Regions from separate parts of the Paenibacillus sp. P2(2022) genome, predicted to be linked through region 1. Evidence: riboswitches for the same ligand, from Rfam matches in the RefSeq annotation. Region 1 holds a riboswitch; the other holds the start of a gene.
What was found. A riboswitch is a leader RNA that binds a small molecule or an ion and turns the genes downstream of it on or off. The one in region 1 is predicted to bind FMN.

Region 2: another riboswitch for FMN. It lies ahead of ribE (riboflavin synthase); the one in region 1 lies ahead of MMB75_RS07495 (DMT family transporter).

What each region holds. Positions count from the first base shown of each region.
Region 1 is NZ_JAKWFI010000002.1:71,875-79,642, reverse strand. Features, by position in the region: gene MMB75_RS07505 (ABC transporter ATP-binding protein) at 1-748, shown strand, start outside; gene MMB75_RS07500 (ABC transporter permease) at 741-1,433, shown strand; FMN riboswitch at 1,558-1,702, shown strand; gene MMB75_RS07495 (DMT family transporter) at 1,874-2,821, shown strand; gene MMB75_RS07490 (methyl-accepting chemotaxis protein) at 3,048-5,078, shown strand; gene MMB75_RS07485 (carboxylesterase/lipase family protein) at 5,218-6,699, opposite strand; gene MMB75_RS07480 (GbsR/MarR family transcriptional regulator) at 6,852-7,415, opposite strand.
Region 2 is NZ_JAKWFI010000001.1:945,077-952,844, reverse strand. Features, by position in the region: gene MMB75_RS04085 (protein-glutamine gamma-glutamyltransferase) at 1-350, shown strand, start outside; gene ytfJ (GerW family sporulation protein) at 441-929, opposite strand; gene MMB75_RS04075 (DUF2953 domain-containing protein) at 1,028-1,741, opposite strand; gene scpB (SMC-Scp complex subunit ScpB) at 1,884-2,492, opposite strand; gene MMB75_RS04065 (segregation and condensation protein A) at 2,461-3,255, opposite strand; gene ribH (6,7-dimethyl-8-ribityllumazine synthase) at 3,429-3,893, opposite strand; gene ribB (3,4-dihydroxy-2-butanone-4-phosphate synthase) at 3,923-4,606, opposite strand; gene ribE (riboflavin synthase) at 4,681-5,346, opposite strand; FMN riboswitch at 5,677-5,849, opposite strand; gene MMB75_RS04045 (IDEAL domain-containing protein) at 5,918-6,385, opposite strand; gene MMB75_RS04040 (thiamine pyrophosphate-dependent enzyme) at 6,605-7,768, opposite strand, start outside.

The DNA.
Region 1 (7,768 bases):
TGAGATTGAACTGTTCGGTGAAAAGCTAACGCCAAAGTCTTATCATCTGCTCGGACGGATGGGTTCAATTATTGAATACCCGATTTTTTATGATAGACTGACGGCTCATCAAAATCTCGAACTTCATTGTGAATACATGGGCTATTATAATAAACAGGCTGTCCGGGATGCGCTAGAATTAGTGAACTTGCGGAATGCGGGTGACAAGCCGGTAAAAGACTTTTCACTAGGAATGAAACAGCGTCTCGGGATTGCCCGGGCCATTGCGACCAAGCCAGAGCTACTCATTTTGGATGAACCAATTAATGGTCTGGACCCAGTGGGAATTAAGGAAATTCGGCAGTTATTCCACATGCTATGCAAGGAATATGGGATGACGCTGCTCGTATCCAGTCATATTTTAGCGGAAATAGAGCAGATTGCGGATACAATAGGCGTGATTAATCACGGACAGCTGATTGAGGAAGTTTCGATGGAACAGGTACGGGATACCAATACAGAATACATCGAATTTACGACCAACGATTGTAAAAAAGCGGCCTACGTCCTCTCCCATCATCTGAGTCTGAATAATATAAAGGTACTCAATGAACAGAGTATACGTATTTACGATCTGAGTGTACCGCAGAAGCAAATTACGAAAACGCTCATTTTAAATGATGTAGAAGTCGATTCCATTCATCAGAAAAGCAGTACGCTGGAAGACTACTTTTTACGTCTGTTACATGGAGGTGAGCCCCATGCTTAGATTAATACAGTTGGAGATGAAAAAGCTTCATCTGGCGGGTTATATCCGTTCAGCACTGATCGCCAACGCCTGTATTTTAGGGTTGCTCTGTATTATTGCGCTGGACAGCCAAAATGAAGGAGTACCCGAATTTACACAGTACGCTCAGCTTCTTGATCTCATGGACAATATGGTGAGAGCCACATTTATTGTATTTGCCTCCGTTCTGCTATGCCGTTTTATCGTAGGAGAATTTAAGTCCAAATCGATTACAATCTTGTTCATGTATCCGATTCATCGTCAAAAGCTGATGATCGCCAAACTCTTGATTGTGCTGCTGTTTACGTTCTTGTCTGTTGTTATATCGGAAATCATCATTACGGCTGCGATTCATTTGCTCAACCAGTTTGTCATGATTGTACCGGATAAGCTTACTCTTTCCATACTGGCCGAACAATCCGCGCGGACGCTAATCAATGCCGTGGCCGCCAGCTTTATGGGATTGGTTCCGCTGTATATGGGAATGCGAAGATACTCAGTACCCACGACTATTGTGACCTCGATTCTGGTTGTAGCCTTGCTTTTCTCCAATAATAACGGCGCTACACTTAGCTCCATTGCCCCTGTGCAAATCAGCTTCTCTGTGCTGGGAATGATTGTGGCTTATGCGGCAATTCGGCGCATTGAGTATAAGGATATTGCTTAGTAATATAGATTTTAGTGAAACGCTTTCAAAAAAAGATGAAAATCCTTGTTAGATATACACACATTTTTCACTGGACTTCATTCTAAAACAGGTATATCCTATAGGAGAAATTAAAAAACGGAATAAGGATCTTCGGGGTAGGGTGAGATTCCCAACCGGCGGTATGGCTCATGGAGCTAAGCCCGCGACTCTGTATCTGGCAACAGGATACGGACTGATTTGGTGAGATGCCAAAGCCGACGGTAAAGTCCGGATGGAAGAAGATCGAAGTATGAACATGCCGCAAAGTGAATGAATGCTGCGCTATAGTTTTTGCAGTAACTTCATTTAACTTGTATCAAACGGCAAGTTTATTTGATCAACCCCCGTCTTGCATGGCTTTCGCCATGGACGGGGGTTTTTGTGCCACCGGTCCTGTATTCGCAAGGAGCTAAATAAGTATGAGTCAATCATCAACTGTACTATCATCCAAAGGTTTTGATCGTAGCTCCCACATGAAAAGCGGTTTTTGGCTAGTCGCGATCGGAGCGGCCTTGTGGGGTGCAGACCCGCTGTTTCGTATTATTTTGTTAAAGTCATTTACCTCAGCACAAATCGTACTGATGGAGCATGTGCTGCTCTTTATCGCTCTGACGCCGATGCTGTGGAAGCATCGCGAGGAGCTCAAAACGATACGATTTCGTCAGGTTTTCGCTATTTTGTTCGTCTCGTGGGGCGGCTCGGCACTGGCCAGTGTGATTTTCACCATGGCACTCAGCAACGGTGATCTGAATGCAGTTCTTTTGCTCCAGAAGCTTCAGCCTTTGGTTGCTATTATTTTGGCCCGCGTTATATTGAAGGAAATGCTACCGCGTCATTTTGGAATATTAATTGTCATCGCTCTGTTCGGAACGTATCTTCTAACCTTCGGTTGGTCGCTTCCCTTTGGGCATGTTCATGATTTTGTTCACATTGGTAGTCTGCTCGCACTAGGTGCAGCGGTTCTGTGGGGCGGTTCGACCGTTATGGGTAGCTACTTGCTTCGTTCGATGAAATATGAGACAGTAACCTCCCTCCGCTTCATGGTGGCGCTCCCTCTGCTCATTGTTCTCACCTCGGTGGAGCATGCTCCGTGGAATATGCCTACAGGTACATGGGCGGGCGCAGCTGTAATTATCAACTTGCTGCTGCAAGCATTGCTTCCGGGTCTTCTCAGTTTATTACTGTATTACAAAGGCTTAAGTACAACCAAAGCTTCTTATGCTACGATGGCAGAATTGAGCTTCCCCATGGTTGGTGTCGTAATTAACTGGATCGCTTTCCAGCAAATCGTTACCGTAGCGCAATTGACTGGTTTTATGCTGATCTGGATTACACTCTTTATGATTTCTCGTCAGCAGAAAAATTAATAGCTTAATCTTCTTTCATGCTCATCCAAGCCAAATCGTGAAGATGCTTTTGTATCTCTGATTTGGCTTTTTATGTATTCATATTCATATTAACATTAGTTCCTAAGACCTATTTTCTCAAAAAAAGTGTACTATTCCTCGTTTTTAAAGATTACATCTATAAAATTAGTCGATTTATGTCGAATAAAACTATGTAGTGATCATCTGACACAGAGGAGAAAAAACGATGACTAAAGCAAAACAAACAGTTCCGTGGTGGAACAGGTTTCTCAGGCAGTTTTATTTAATGAGGACAAAATTAATAATATCTTTTTTGGCTGTGTTATTGATTCCAAGCGTACTTATTGGATACTTTTCTTACCAGGGGGCCACGACACAGCTCAGTCAGCAGATGGCTGCTTCCGTAAACACGAATCTGTATCTGATCCGAAGCAATGTTAATCAGTATGTGGCACCGATTATAAAAGACGTAGACGTGCTTACCAGTGAGATCGAATCTGATTCCATTGGTTCCAACCAAGAAGCCCTTCAGAAAAAGTTGGACGTCATCGTCAAAGCTCATCCTGAGTTAGATGCCGCGCTCCTTGGCAATACGGAAGGACAATATATCCGTTCGCCGATAAAAAAGGAGGCTGATTATGATCCTAGGGAGAGAAAATGGTACAAAAACGCAATGCTACATAAGGGCAAGGTATTCGTCGGTGTTCCAGTTGCCAGCGTTACGACAGGGAACTTAGTAGTTAATGTATCGGCAACGCTCAAGGACGGTGAAGGAGCTGTTGCATTGGCTTTGAATCTGGACAAGATGGGTGAAAGTCTACAGTCTGTGAAGATAGGTGAACGCGGAGGACTCATCATTGTTGATTCTGATCATAAAGTTGTATCCGGGACAGGGACAGCCTTTACTAAGACAGGCAAAAAACCAGCTGACACCATGGAGGGCCTTCCCGAAGTGGCGGCAACCGGTGAAAATGATACTCCTTCTGTGTCGCAAATTCAATTTATGAATCGGGACGTACTGGCCTTTACACTTAAGGACCCTCTCACCGGCTGGAACATTGTTGCACTATCGGATCTGGAGGATTACAGTGATGCAGCCCAACCGATTCTGAAGCAAAGCCTGATTGTAATTGTTATTTCCATACTGGCCGCTGCGATCATCATAGTGCTTATGGTCCGCTCATTCCTGATCCCACTCAAAAAGCTGCAAGCAGGCACACGGATCGTCCGTGATGGAAATCTGACCGAACGTGTTAATCTGTCTAGAAAAGACGAGTTCGGCGAGCTGGCACAGAATTTTGACCAGATGACGCATTCCTTGCATTCAATGGTCTCCGAAGTCAACCAAACCTCCTCCCGTCTTGCTTCCTCTTCCCTGATAATCAAGGAGAGCACAGAGCAAACGACGGAGTCCGTGCAACATGTAGCGGAAACAGTTATGGAATCCGCGGAAAATGCAGCGACCAGCGCCGAGGCATCCGAGCAAACCGCCAATGCTGTTGAAGAAATGGCGAAGGGTGTCAGCACGATTGCCGAATCGGCAAGCTCCATCGTGGATTCAGCAGGACAAACCGAGCAGGACGTAGCTCAAGGTAGTCAAATGATCAGTCATGTGCGGACACAAATGGACCGCATTTTGGAAGCTGTAAGCCAAACGGCTAGCCTGATGGATGAGCTATCACAGCTCTCGGACGATGCGAAGCAAATGAATGCGGCTATAGCTGCCATTGCCAAGCAAACTAACTTATTGTCCCTGAACGCATCTATTGAAGCCTCCAGAGCAGGCGAAGCTGGGCGCGGATTTGCTGTAGTCGCTATAGAGGTACGCAAGCTGTCGGAACAGTCCAAGGAAAGCGCCGATTCCATCAGTCAGATCATTACGCAAATGCTCGATTTGATTCAGCGCTCTACCGCCACGATGAACGGTAATGTTCGTAATCAGGTAGGTGAAGGATTACGAATCAGCCAAGATGCAGAAGGTGCTTTTACGAATATTGAACGCTCTACTTCTCATATCGTGGAACAAATTCAAAGTGTGTCCGCTGCTGCTGAACAAATCTCTGCCAGTACAGAGGAAGTTTCCGCCACTGTCACCCATTTGGCAAGCCTATCCCGCAATTCGGCGGACAGTTCGCAGACAACCTCTGCTGCCGCTCAAGAGCAAATGGCAGCCATGGAGGAAATCGCCTCTTCCTCACAGGAGTTGTCCAACATGGCACAGGACCTGCAAGAGCTTGTTAAGCGATTTAAGATTTAGCTTCCACAGCTATTATTGAAATTTCACCAACGAAAGCTCAACAGCACTGCATCTGTTTAGTAACAAAAGCCTTCGCCCGCATACAAAATACGGGCGAAGGCTTTTTCGTTGATTCCTTTAGACGATGCCTCGTACTTACCTATATGCTCATCTGCCCCGTTAGCTGGCGGCGTCTATCCCCTTCTGGATCATGTTCCACCATAATATCCTGATGAAAAATGGCTGTAGCTCGCTGTTGCCTGTCGTACATCGGCCATGCTCGCTCAGGTAGCATAGGCTCCCCATCCCGTGCAAAAGCAACCCATGCCTGCTGCATATCATGAGCAAGCTTCTCCATCGAAGGTTGAATCTCTAATCCCAGCTTATCCAGCAGCTTCAGATTATCGAAAACAAAAGCAATTTCTGCACCGTGAACCGCTTGTCCAAAGGTAGGATGGCCCGGCAGTGTCCAATCAAAACGGTACATCCATACCGATGCATACACCGACTGTTCAGCGGCAAGAGCCAACGCGGGACGCCAAAAAATGAGATCGGTCAACATTTGTGCCTGTCCCTCAATGGTAACTGGAAAAGGTTCTATCAGGTCGCCAATGTCGGACATACCTGTCATCATTTCCAATGCCTGACGTGCTGTTAGCTTGTTCATCAGATGGGATTCTTTGCGGATAAAATAGTTCCCTTCATGCAAGTTCGTTCCAATCATAACAGATACCTGTTTTGCTGAACCTTGGGCGATTGCCGACAGGGGTAGATCCGGCAAGGTCACCCCGTCTACAACGGGTTGATAAATCATCGCCATCCCAGGTCCGATGACTTCATGTGTTTTGGCCATAGCGAGCATCAACGCATCTGTCGGCAGCGTAAACAATCGCTCAGGATGCTGAGCATCCACACCCAGTTGCTGCAAATACACAGCCGCCACTTGCTCAGCCTGTGCAGCTGGCAACACCTGCGATGCTCCACTTTGCAAAATTGCACGCTGGAACAGCCCCTCAGCGGCTGGCATCGCCAATAGAGCGGCAATACTCATCGCGCCTGCCGATTCACCGAACACCGTTACTTCGTCCGGGTTGCCGCCAAAGGCAGAAATATGATCCCGAACCCATTCCAGCGCAGCGATTTGATCCAACAGTCCGGCATTTGAGGTCAGCCCATTCCCCTTTGGAGTCAAATGCAAAAATCCTAACGGTCCTAACCGATAGTTGATCGTAACTACAACAACATTGCCATTCTTCGCCATGCGTTCCCCGTCATATAAAGGTATAATCCCAGACCCGGTGACAAAGGCACCGCCATGAATCCACACCAGCACCGGACGTCCCTTCTCAGGAGCCTTCGAAGCCGGTGTCCAAATGTTCAGATACAAGCAATCCTCGGACTGCTGCGGCGGTTCCACCAGATTTCCGGTCATACTTTCAGCGGAGGGCATGGGTTGCGGACAGATGGGTCCGAAACTCGTCGCAGCCCGTACACCCTCCCAAGGCTCCAAAGGCTGTGGTCCGTGAAAACGAAGTTTTCCAACAGGAGGCTGCGCATATGGAATACCTTTCCACACATGATATCCATTCCCCGTTTCTCCACGTAATTGACCTAGACGAGTATGTACTGTATTACTCTCCATCATGAACCCTCCTTTATTTTGTATGTTCAACATAACGGTATACTATCAATCTTTACATATCTCTATTATACCCTTTGCGCAGGACCAAACCAAAAAATACCGGAAGCGCTTTTGCGCTCCGGCATTTTGTAGACAGAATGAGTGGATCTTGCTTAATCCCGAACCTCTTCTTTCGGAATCAGCTTGTAAATTTCTTCGCTTTCCATCGAATCAATCAATCGGTCTAGCCACTTGTAATAAGCCACGGCCTGCTTCATTTTCATACGGTCTTGCTGAAGAATGGTCTTAAATTCCTCGTATTCTTCACCCTGTGCCATCAATTTGTCCAGTTCCTCAATGGCTTTGCGCAGTACGAGTAAATTTGTTTCTACTGCTTTTCTCCATTTAATAGCGAAGAAGTCAGTAAAGGTTTGATACCAGTCATACTCGACTTCATACAAGTCCTTGCGTGAGCCTTTGCTCCATACCTTGTTCACCATTTTCAGATCCAACAACGTTCGAACTCCTGTACTCATGCTCGTTTTGCTCATTTCCATTTCACGGCCCATCTCATCCAGCGTCATCGGTTTATCCGCAAAAAAAAGCAAACCGTACAAATGCCCCGCAGACAGAGTGATCCCATATAGGTCCATGTTTTTACCTATAGCTTCTATGACACGTTTGCGAATTTTTTGCAGCGACGCCTGCTGCTCATCACCTAACTGGTACAAGCTCATGCTTGCAACCTCCTAATTTTAGAGCATTTTGCACAACCTAGTATGAACGACTTACCCGTAAAGGATTAGCTTTGACGCAATATATGAAATCTTTCAATACTGAATGAAATGTTTCAAAAGCAAAGCTTCTGTCTATATTACAACAGCATGATCGTTCAAAATCATAATTCGCAAAATTGCTAATGATAGTAAACTTTTAAAATTATGGATATACATAAATCTTTTTGTTATGGTCATATTTCATTGTCTATTTTAAAAAAAGCACTATCGGTTGTAAAGTTCCGAATGTTTGAGCATTCTAAAGAACGAAGGAGCATATCGAAGGAAAGTTTGTACAGTTTTTTCTGTACGTA
Region 2 (7,768 bases), on a different contig from region 1:
CAGTACCTGGGGACATCCTGTATTTCAACAATCCAGATGTGTCGTCCGACTCATTGGAATGGAAGGGAGAAAATGTCGTCAAATTGAAGGAAGATTCATTCTATGGCCATGGGATTGGCATCTTGCCGGCTCAAGGTATTATTGATTCTCTTAATCAACATCGTCGCCCCGATGCCACGGTATCTGCTTATTTGACAAATGAAGTGATCTACCCAGACTTCGTTTACCTATCACAGTTCGCACCCGAAGAAAACCGAGAAAATGAACTATCAGTGAATACATTTTATTACCAAGAATTCAGTCACTGTATACATGCTGTCATTGGCGGAAGGCAGTATATTCAGGAATAGGGTCGAGTGCATACTAAAAAGAAGGTATTCCTAGGCCGCGCTCGGCTTGGGGATACCTTCTTAAGAGAACACTTTTAATTTCAATAACTTTTACAAGTAAGCCGGTCCAGATTGACTTTGATCCGTATTAGCATTTGCAGGTACCTGTGGAGGTGGAGTCTGCATGTTGCTGCCTGAATTCTGGAAGATAGACTGAACCTTATCGATCAGGTATGGTGTGGAGTCGATGATTTTCTCAAACAGATGCGTTTGATTGTCCAACGGAACGATTTGTGCTCCCTGTTTGCCGACAACTAGAAAGGCAATGGGATGAATAGATACACCACCACCGCTACCGCCACCAAAAGGATGTACTTCCTTCCCACTATGATTACCCGATGAGGAAGTATGAAGCGACTCTTCATCTACGTTAAAATCACTTCCGCCGGCTGCGAAGCCAAATCCTACCTTACTGATTGGCAAAATAACGGAACCATCGGGTGTTTCCACTGCGTCTCCCACAATCGTATTGACGTCTACCATGGCCTTGATGTTCTCCATCGCGGTTTGCATGAGCCCTTGAATCGGATGATCTGACATGTTTTATTCCTCCTCTGCTTATCTCAAGCGTAGACTGCTTTTCTTTCGCTATTGTGCGCAAAGGTTCAGGAAATATGTATGTCAATCCTCTACACTGTTTATTCTTTACTGTTGGCTTGATGATTCTCAGGAGCTTTGGAAATAACCCGCTTCCATGCCTCTATGCCTCCCGGAACGCGCCATATGCGGAAAGCTAATCTGAGCATGGAAAAGATTAAATAACCGAACGATATTTTTGCTTCACAATTCAAGATGGTAGTAAAACGTAGCCGGTCCACCCAATAAGGCACCACAAACACCTTTGGGGTACATTCCATGCGCACAATGCTGGAGGCAAAACCGATCAAGGTCGTTTTTAATCCCCACAACATACCAGTTGAGGTCGCTGTATAAGCTGCGTCAGCCAGACTAATATTGGTAGACCACTCCATTTTCGACACTGTTACATGGGCCAATGTATGTCTCAGCCATCGCTGTAAGGATTGTGTACCCTTGAGCAAAACCCGTATATCATGTATAAATTGCTTGATTTTTTCGGTATCAATATTTCCGCTATCCACAGAAGCATCCGTTTTATGTATATTTTTATTGCGGTCAAGCCGATAGAGAAGCCCTTTTTTCAAACCTGTGATGAGAATGGCTGGAATATCGTAATCCATTTTGATCAAGCCGTATAGAAATCTGATCTCTAGATGCGCCCGATCATCATTGTCATGCTTGGCAATTTCCAGCTTCAATCGAATACGAGAGAGCAGAATAGCCAGTACAATGAATATAACGATGATGATGGCGATACTGATCCATTTCCACACTGGCGAGTCCTCCCTACCCTTTTGCTATAGAATATCATGGCAAAAATAGTATGACCTTTCAGCGGAAAATCATGCATCTTAAAATGCTAAACAGCCAGCCCTCAATGACGTAAGGACTGGCTGTCTTTTGAATTTTATGAACTTAGGATTCCAGATCCGAATCGTTCTCCGCAGGCTGGCTGCTCTCCAGACGCTCGAACAATAGCTGTGTCTCTTCTTCTAAATTGTCTGAATCCTCGAACTGCTCCGGTTGCGGTAGATCTTCGAGCGAACCTAGACCGAAATAATCCAAGAATGATTTCGTCGTTCCATACAATATTGGTCGTCCGATGGCCTCAGCTCGACCTTTCTCTTCAATGAGCTCCTTGTTGACCAGTGTATGTATGGCCCGCTCGGATTTGACACCTCGAATCTCTTCGATTTCAACTCTTGTAATGGGCTGGCGGTAGGCCACAATGGCCAGTGTCTCCAAAGCAGCTTGAGACAATGAGGCACGTGCCGGAGAGTAGGCGAGCTTTTCAAAATAAGGTGCATGTTCGGATAAAGTTGCAAGCTGATAATGACCAGCAATACGGACAAGCTGCAGGCCTCTTCCTCCTTGCTCCATATCCTGTTTCATATCCTCCAGACACTTTTCAACCAGCTCTTGCTGCTGTTCTACAATGTCGGCGATCTGCTTGGTGGACAACCCTTCCTCTCCCGCGAGAAACAGCAGCCCCTCAATAATTGATTTCAGCTTCAGATAATCCATTAACCCGTAAATCCCCTCTCCACTCCATTACAATATCATCGAAAAGCTTCTCCTGATAACAGAAGATTTGCTTCATTTTCATCAATTCAAGGATAGCCAAAAAGGTTACAACCACCTCATGCCGATACATATCCTCATGCATCAGCTTGGAGAACAGCAGCCGTCCTCCATTCCCCACCTTCTCTAACGCCCCGATAACTTGCCGGATACGGTCCTTGACTGAAATTTCGTCCCGATGAACACGGGTTACCGTCGTACGTCGTTCAGCTTTGCGCAATGCACGCTGAAAGGCCGCGACCAAATCGCTCGCATGCAGCCCATGCACCGGATTTGCGGGTTCGGTTGGCAGGAATGCGCTCAAATCTTCCGGCTCCTTGCCATAAATCAGACTACGTTCCCACTCCCGTTCGCTCAGATGGCGAGCAATCCCTTTGTATTTACGATACTCCACCAGCTTGCGAACCAGTTCCTCACGTGGATCATAGTCTTCTTCTTCATAAAAATCCAAATCGTCATATTCCATCACAGGTGGCTTGGGAAGCAACAATTTACTCTTAATGGATAAGAGCGTCGCCGCCATCACTAGAAACTCGCTTGTAATGTCCAGCTCCAGCTCCTGCATACTGTGCAAAAAAGCCATGTACTGATCAGTAATATCGCTAATCGGGATATCCTGAATGTCGATCTCGGCTTTATCAATCAGATGCAACAGTAGATCCAGCGGACCCTCGAATGTTTCCAGCTTGTAATTTACGACTGTCAATGTGCTTCCCCCTGCCTTACTCCAATCATCATTCAACAATACCTTTCCCCATTAGCACTTATGCTCTACGTTATCAATCCCTCTTTCTGTAGTATATACGTCATCGCCTTGCTTAACAATCTAATCCCTTTTCCACTTTGCAGTTTATGCCGTTCTTTCAGCCATTTATATCATTAGAACTGCTTACCGAGATTGGCCATTTCAATCGCAGCCAGCGCAGAATCCCAACCTTTATTACCAGCCTTTGTACCTGCCCGTTCTATGGCCTGCTCAATATTTTCCGTAGTCACTACACCAAAAATAATAGGGACACCCGTTTTCAGACTGCTTGCCGCCACACCCTTGGCCACTTCATTGCAGACGATATCATAGTGTGAAGTAGAACCACGGATAACCGTGCCAAGCGTAATGACAGCATCATACTTTCCACTTGCGGCCATTTTTTGTGCAATAAGCGATATTTCAAATGCACCCGGCACCCACGCTACATCAATTTCACCTTCCTGTGCACCATGTCGTTGAAGTGCATCAAGTGCACCGCTCAACAATTTGCTTGTAATAAATTCATTAAATCTGCCCACCACAATACCATACTTCAAACCATTCGATACGAGATTACCTTCCAGAAAACGTGCCATGCTTATCAACCTCTCTTTTTTAAAATTATTTACAATGACAAACGACGACGGTAGTCGATTAAATGCTGAATGCTAATCAGCTTCAATTGATGTCGCTTGGCGATCACGACCAAATCAGGTAAGCGGGCCATCGAACCATCTTCCTTTATAATTTCGCAAATGACCCCGGCAGGCTTAAAGCCACTGAGTCGGGCCAGATCGACAGCCGCTTCAGTATGACCGGCACGCTGCAAGACCCCACCATCGCGAGCAATTAGCGGGAACATGTGACCAGGTTTGCGAAAATCGCTTCCCGTGATTCCTTCGTCGGCTAAGGCACGAACAGTCAAAGAGCGCTCGGCCGCTGAAATCCCCGTTGTTGTCTTCATATGATCTACCGATACCGTAAAGGCGGTACCGTGAAAATCTGTGTTTTGCTCTACCATAGGATGCAATTCCAATGCCTTGGCTCGGTGCTGTGTGATCGGCACACAGACCAATCCGCGACCTTCTGTAATCATGAAATTGATCACCTCGGGCGATGCTTTTTCAGCCAAAGCGATAAAGTCGCCTTCATTTTCCCGCTGTTCATCATCCACTACAATAACGACTTTGCCGTTCTTTAAATCCTCCAATGCTTCTTCGATGGAATCCAATCGAATCTCTTCGTCATGGTGCAACTCATCCTGCTCCATGATGTTTGTCGTTGCACTTGTTTGGATGCCTCTATCCATAACCCTCTCCTCCTTATGTCTTGTGTCACGAATGCTCCTGAACCAATTTTTCTATTATTCTGTAACAGGCTGTATCAGGCAAAGCCGTGTTTCGCCAAATAGTCCAAACTAAGTGGGGCTTGATCGGCTCTCTCCATCGACGCTGAACCTCTGTAATGTAAAAGTTGCTCCACATATTTGCCCAATATATCGCATTCAATATTCACGGTATCTCCCTCACGTTTGGCTTGTAAGGCCGTTTCGGCTAAGGTGTGGGGGATAATTGATACAGCAAAGCTATTTCTCGTCCGCTGCGCAACTGTGAGGCTGATACCATCAATTGTAATTGACCCTTTGAGAAGAACATATTTAAATAATGCTGGATCAGAAGGCTCAACTTCGAACACTACCGCATTCTGCTCTGATGTCACTCCGCGAATCGTACCCGTCCCGTCCACATGTCCCTGTACGATATGTCCTCCGAATCTTCCACTCGCCGCCATCGCCCGCTCCAAATTGACTCGACTGCCGGATCTGAGTTCCCTTAGATTACTGCTGCGAAAAGTCTCAGGCATCACATCAACCTTAAAATCTTTAGTACCAATCTGTATTGCCGTCAGGCAAACACCATTCACCGAGACACTGTCGCCTATTTTCAAATCGTCCAATACCACAGAACCCGAAATACCCAGCACCATCGCTTCACCACTTTTGGAAATACTTTGAATGCGACCCACTTCCTCGACCAATCCGGTAAACATGCTTTCACTCCTTTCCACTACATTTCAGTTTATCCCTAATTCATCAGCTGTAAGCGCAAATAACCCCCAGTCAGGATTCAATCCGTCATGGGGGTGATGAGAGTCACATATGTAGTATACAAGCGCAGTTCATACATGTATTAAAATGACATGAAATCATAGGTCTGCCAACAGAAAGCATGATGACAATACAGCCAATTACGCTCAGAACACTATCGAAAAGAAAGCTTAATAAAAGCTGTCGTCCGATGCTGTCCTACAACGAAATAAGCCGTACGTACTTTTACGTATGCTAAAAATTGGCACATGTCACGTCATGCACATGCGCTTCGTATCCTTCTCCCATCCAGACTATACTGTCGGTCCCGGAATTGCACCAGGTCCACCTTCTGCTGATTGTTCAGCATCCGGGTCACGGACTAAGCCATGCTGTGTTCTCAGAAGCGATTCACAAACATGTCATCACCGCCGGTGGGGAATTTCGCCCCGCCCCGAAGGATCTTGCTCTTATTTAATTGAATTAACATTAAACTTGTTACGTATATTAGCACCGACTTCTAAAAAAAGCAAGTTATCTAATCGAAGCTCCTGCTTTGCTTTTGACATATTGAGTGGAGAGTTCCTCAAACCAGGTTTTATCATTCATATGAAGCGCCAGGTCAATCAGATCGTTCAGTTCGTCGACTCCAAGCTGCGTATCATGATCAAAGGTAATGACAGCTGAAGCAACAGGTCCTCGCTCTCCCTCAGAACATGCTTCATAATCCAGTCTTACATCCACATGCCCATCAATAAACTCGCATTTTAGAAAATAAATAATTTCACACATTAAAATAGGGCGCACTTGTGTTTCTAACACGCAATCCATCACCTTGGCAGAATAATGCTGGTTCGTCAGCGTGAATTTGTGTTCTGTTGCCGCCAGCGATGCCCGTCCAAAATCATCCGTAAACTTGAGTTCCACTGGCGTGATGTTCATAACCTTGGGGATTTGCTTCTTTATAATTTCAATTATTTCAACTGTGTTCAGCTTAATCATTACCTGCACCTCATTGCATCTTAAAATTCAGAAGAAGACTTTATAACATACCTTCTATAGGCCTCCACTCCTATATCGGAAATCATTACCTGTTTTTTTATGCTTCAACCCATAAACGCAAAAAAAGATTCCTGGCGCAGCAAGCGCTAGGAATCTCAATCGAACCGGTACCGAAACAGCGGCTAACAATGTTACACAATTATTATGCAAAAAACAGAATTACAACTCCGAAATTTCATGTTTCTTTTTCAGGATAGTCCAGCGACGCTCAATTTCCTGCTCAAAGGTAGCCAGCGTTGCTTCCTCTTTGAGAAGATGCTTCGTTTTACCCATTAATTTTAGCCATTCTGCGGCTGGAATCCGTTTTCCCTTGTCTTCCGGATTGTACGTAATCGTCGTGCTCCCTTGCTCGATTTCGTACAAAGGAAAGAAGCAAGACTCGACTGCGGCGCCCACGATGCTAGTACCCAATCTGTCTTCGGATTTCCAGTTGAGTGGGCAGGCGCACAGAATTTTACCATATGCCGTACCCACGTTGTTGGCGTACCATTGAGCCTTGGCGGCTTTGCGCAGCATATCCTGCGGATGACTTTCGGCTGCTGTAAAGGCATACGGGATGTTACAGGCGGCCATAATTTGCACAGTATCCTTATGATGCCCTTGTTTCCCTTTTTGCATTTTCCCTACACCCGACGTACTCGTCATATGCCCCATTGGAGTGGAGTACGATTGCTGAGAGCCTGTATTCATGTATCCCTCGTTATCATATTCCAGCATGATCAGTTTATGGTTACGCAGAGCCGCACCAATCGCAGAACCCATACCAATATCCATCCCGCCGTCACCACTGATCATGATAAAGGTCGGATCATCCGACATCTCAATTTCATTACGTCGCTTCATCTCCATGTAAGCTTCCAGCGCTCCTGAAAGGGTAGCGGCCCCGTTTTGAAAAAGATTATGGATCATCGGTTGCTTGTGTGATGTGTATGGGTACCCTGTCGTCACCACATATACGCAGCCAGTCTGGAACAGTACAACAATGTCGCCTTCAATCCCTTTAAAAAACAGTTCTAGTGCAGACAAGGCTCCACAACCAGGACAAGCCCCATGACCCGGAGTAAGACGGCGTGGTTTGGTTGTTAACGAACGCAGAGGTGGTACCTTGACTTTGAGCTTCCCGGTTGCCTCGTCCGGCGTAACCTGAATCAGACCCGTACGGTATGCATTGCCACGTGGTGGCTGCATGACTTGCGGCATCACCTTGTCCGCTGAACCCGGATTAATCCCGTAATAATCAAAGGGCTTCTCCGCTCGTCCAGCCTCTGCCGCCTCAATCGCAAGCTGGAAGAACGCCTCTGCATCTTCCGCATAAAAATCCTT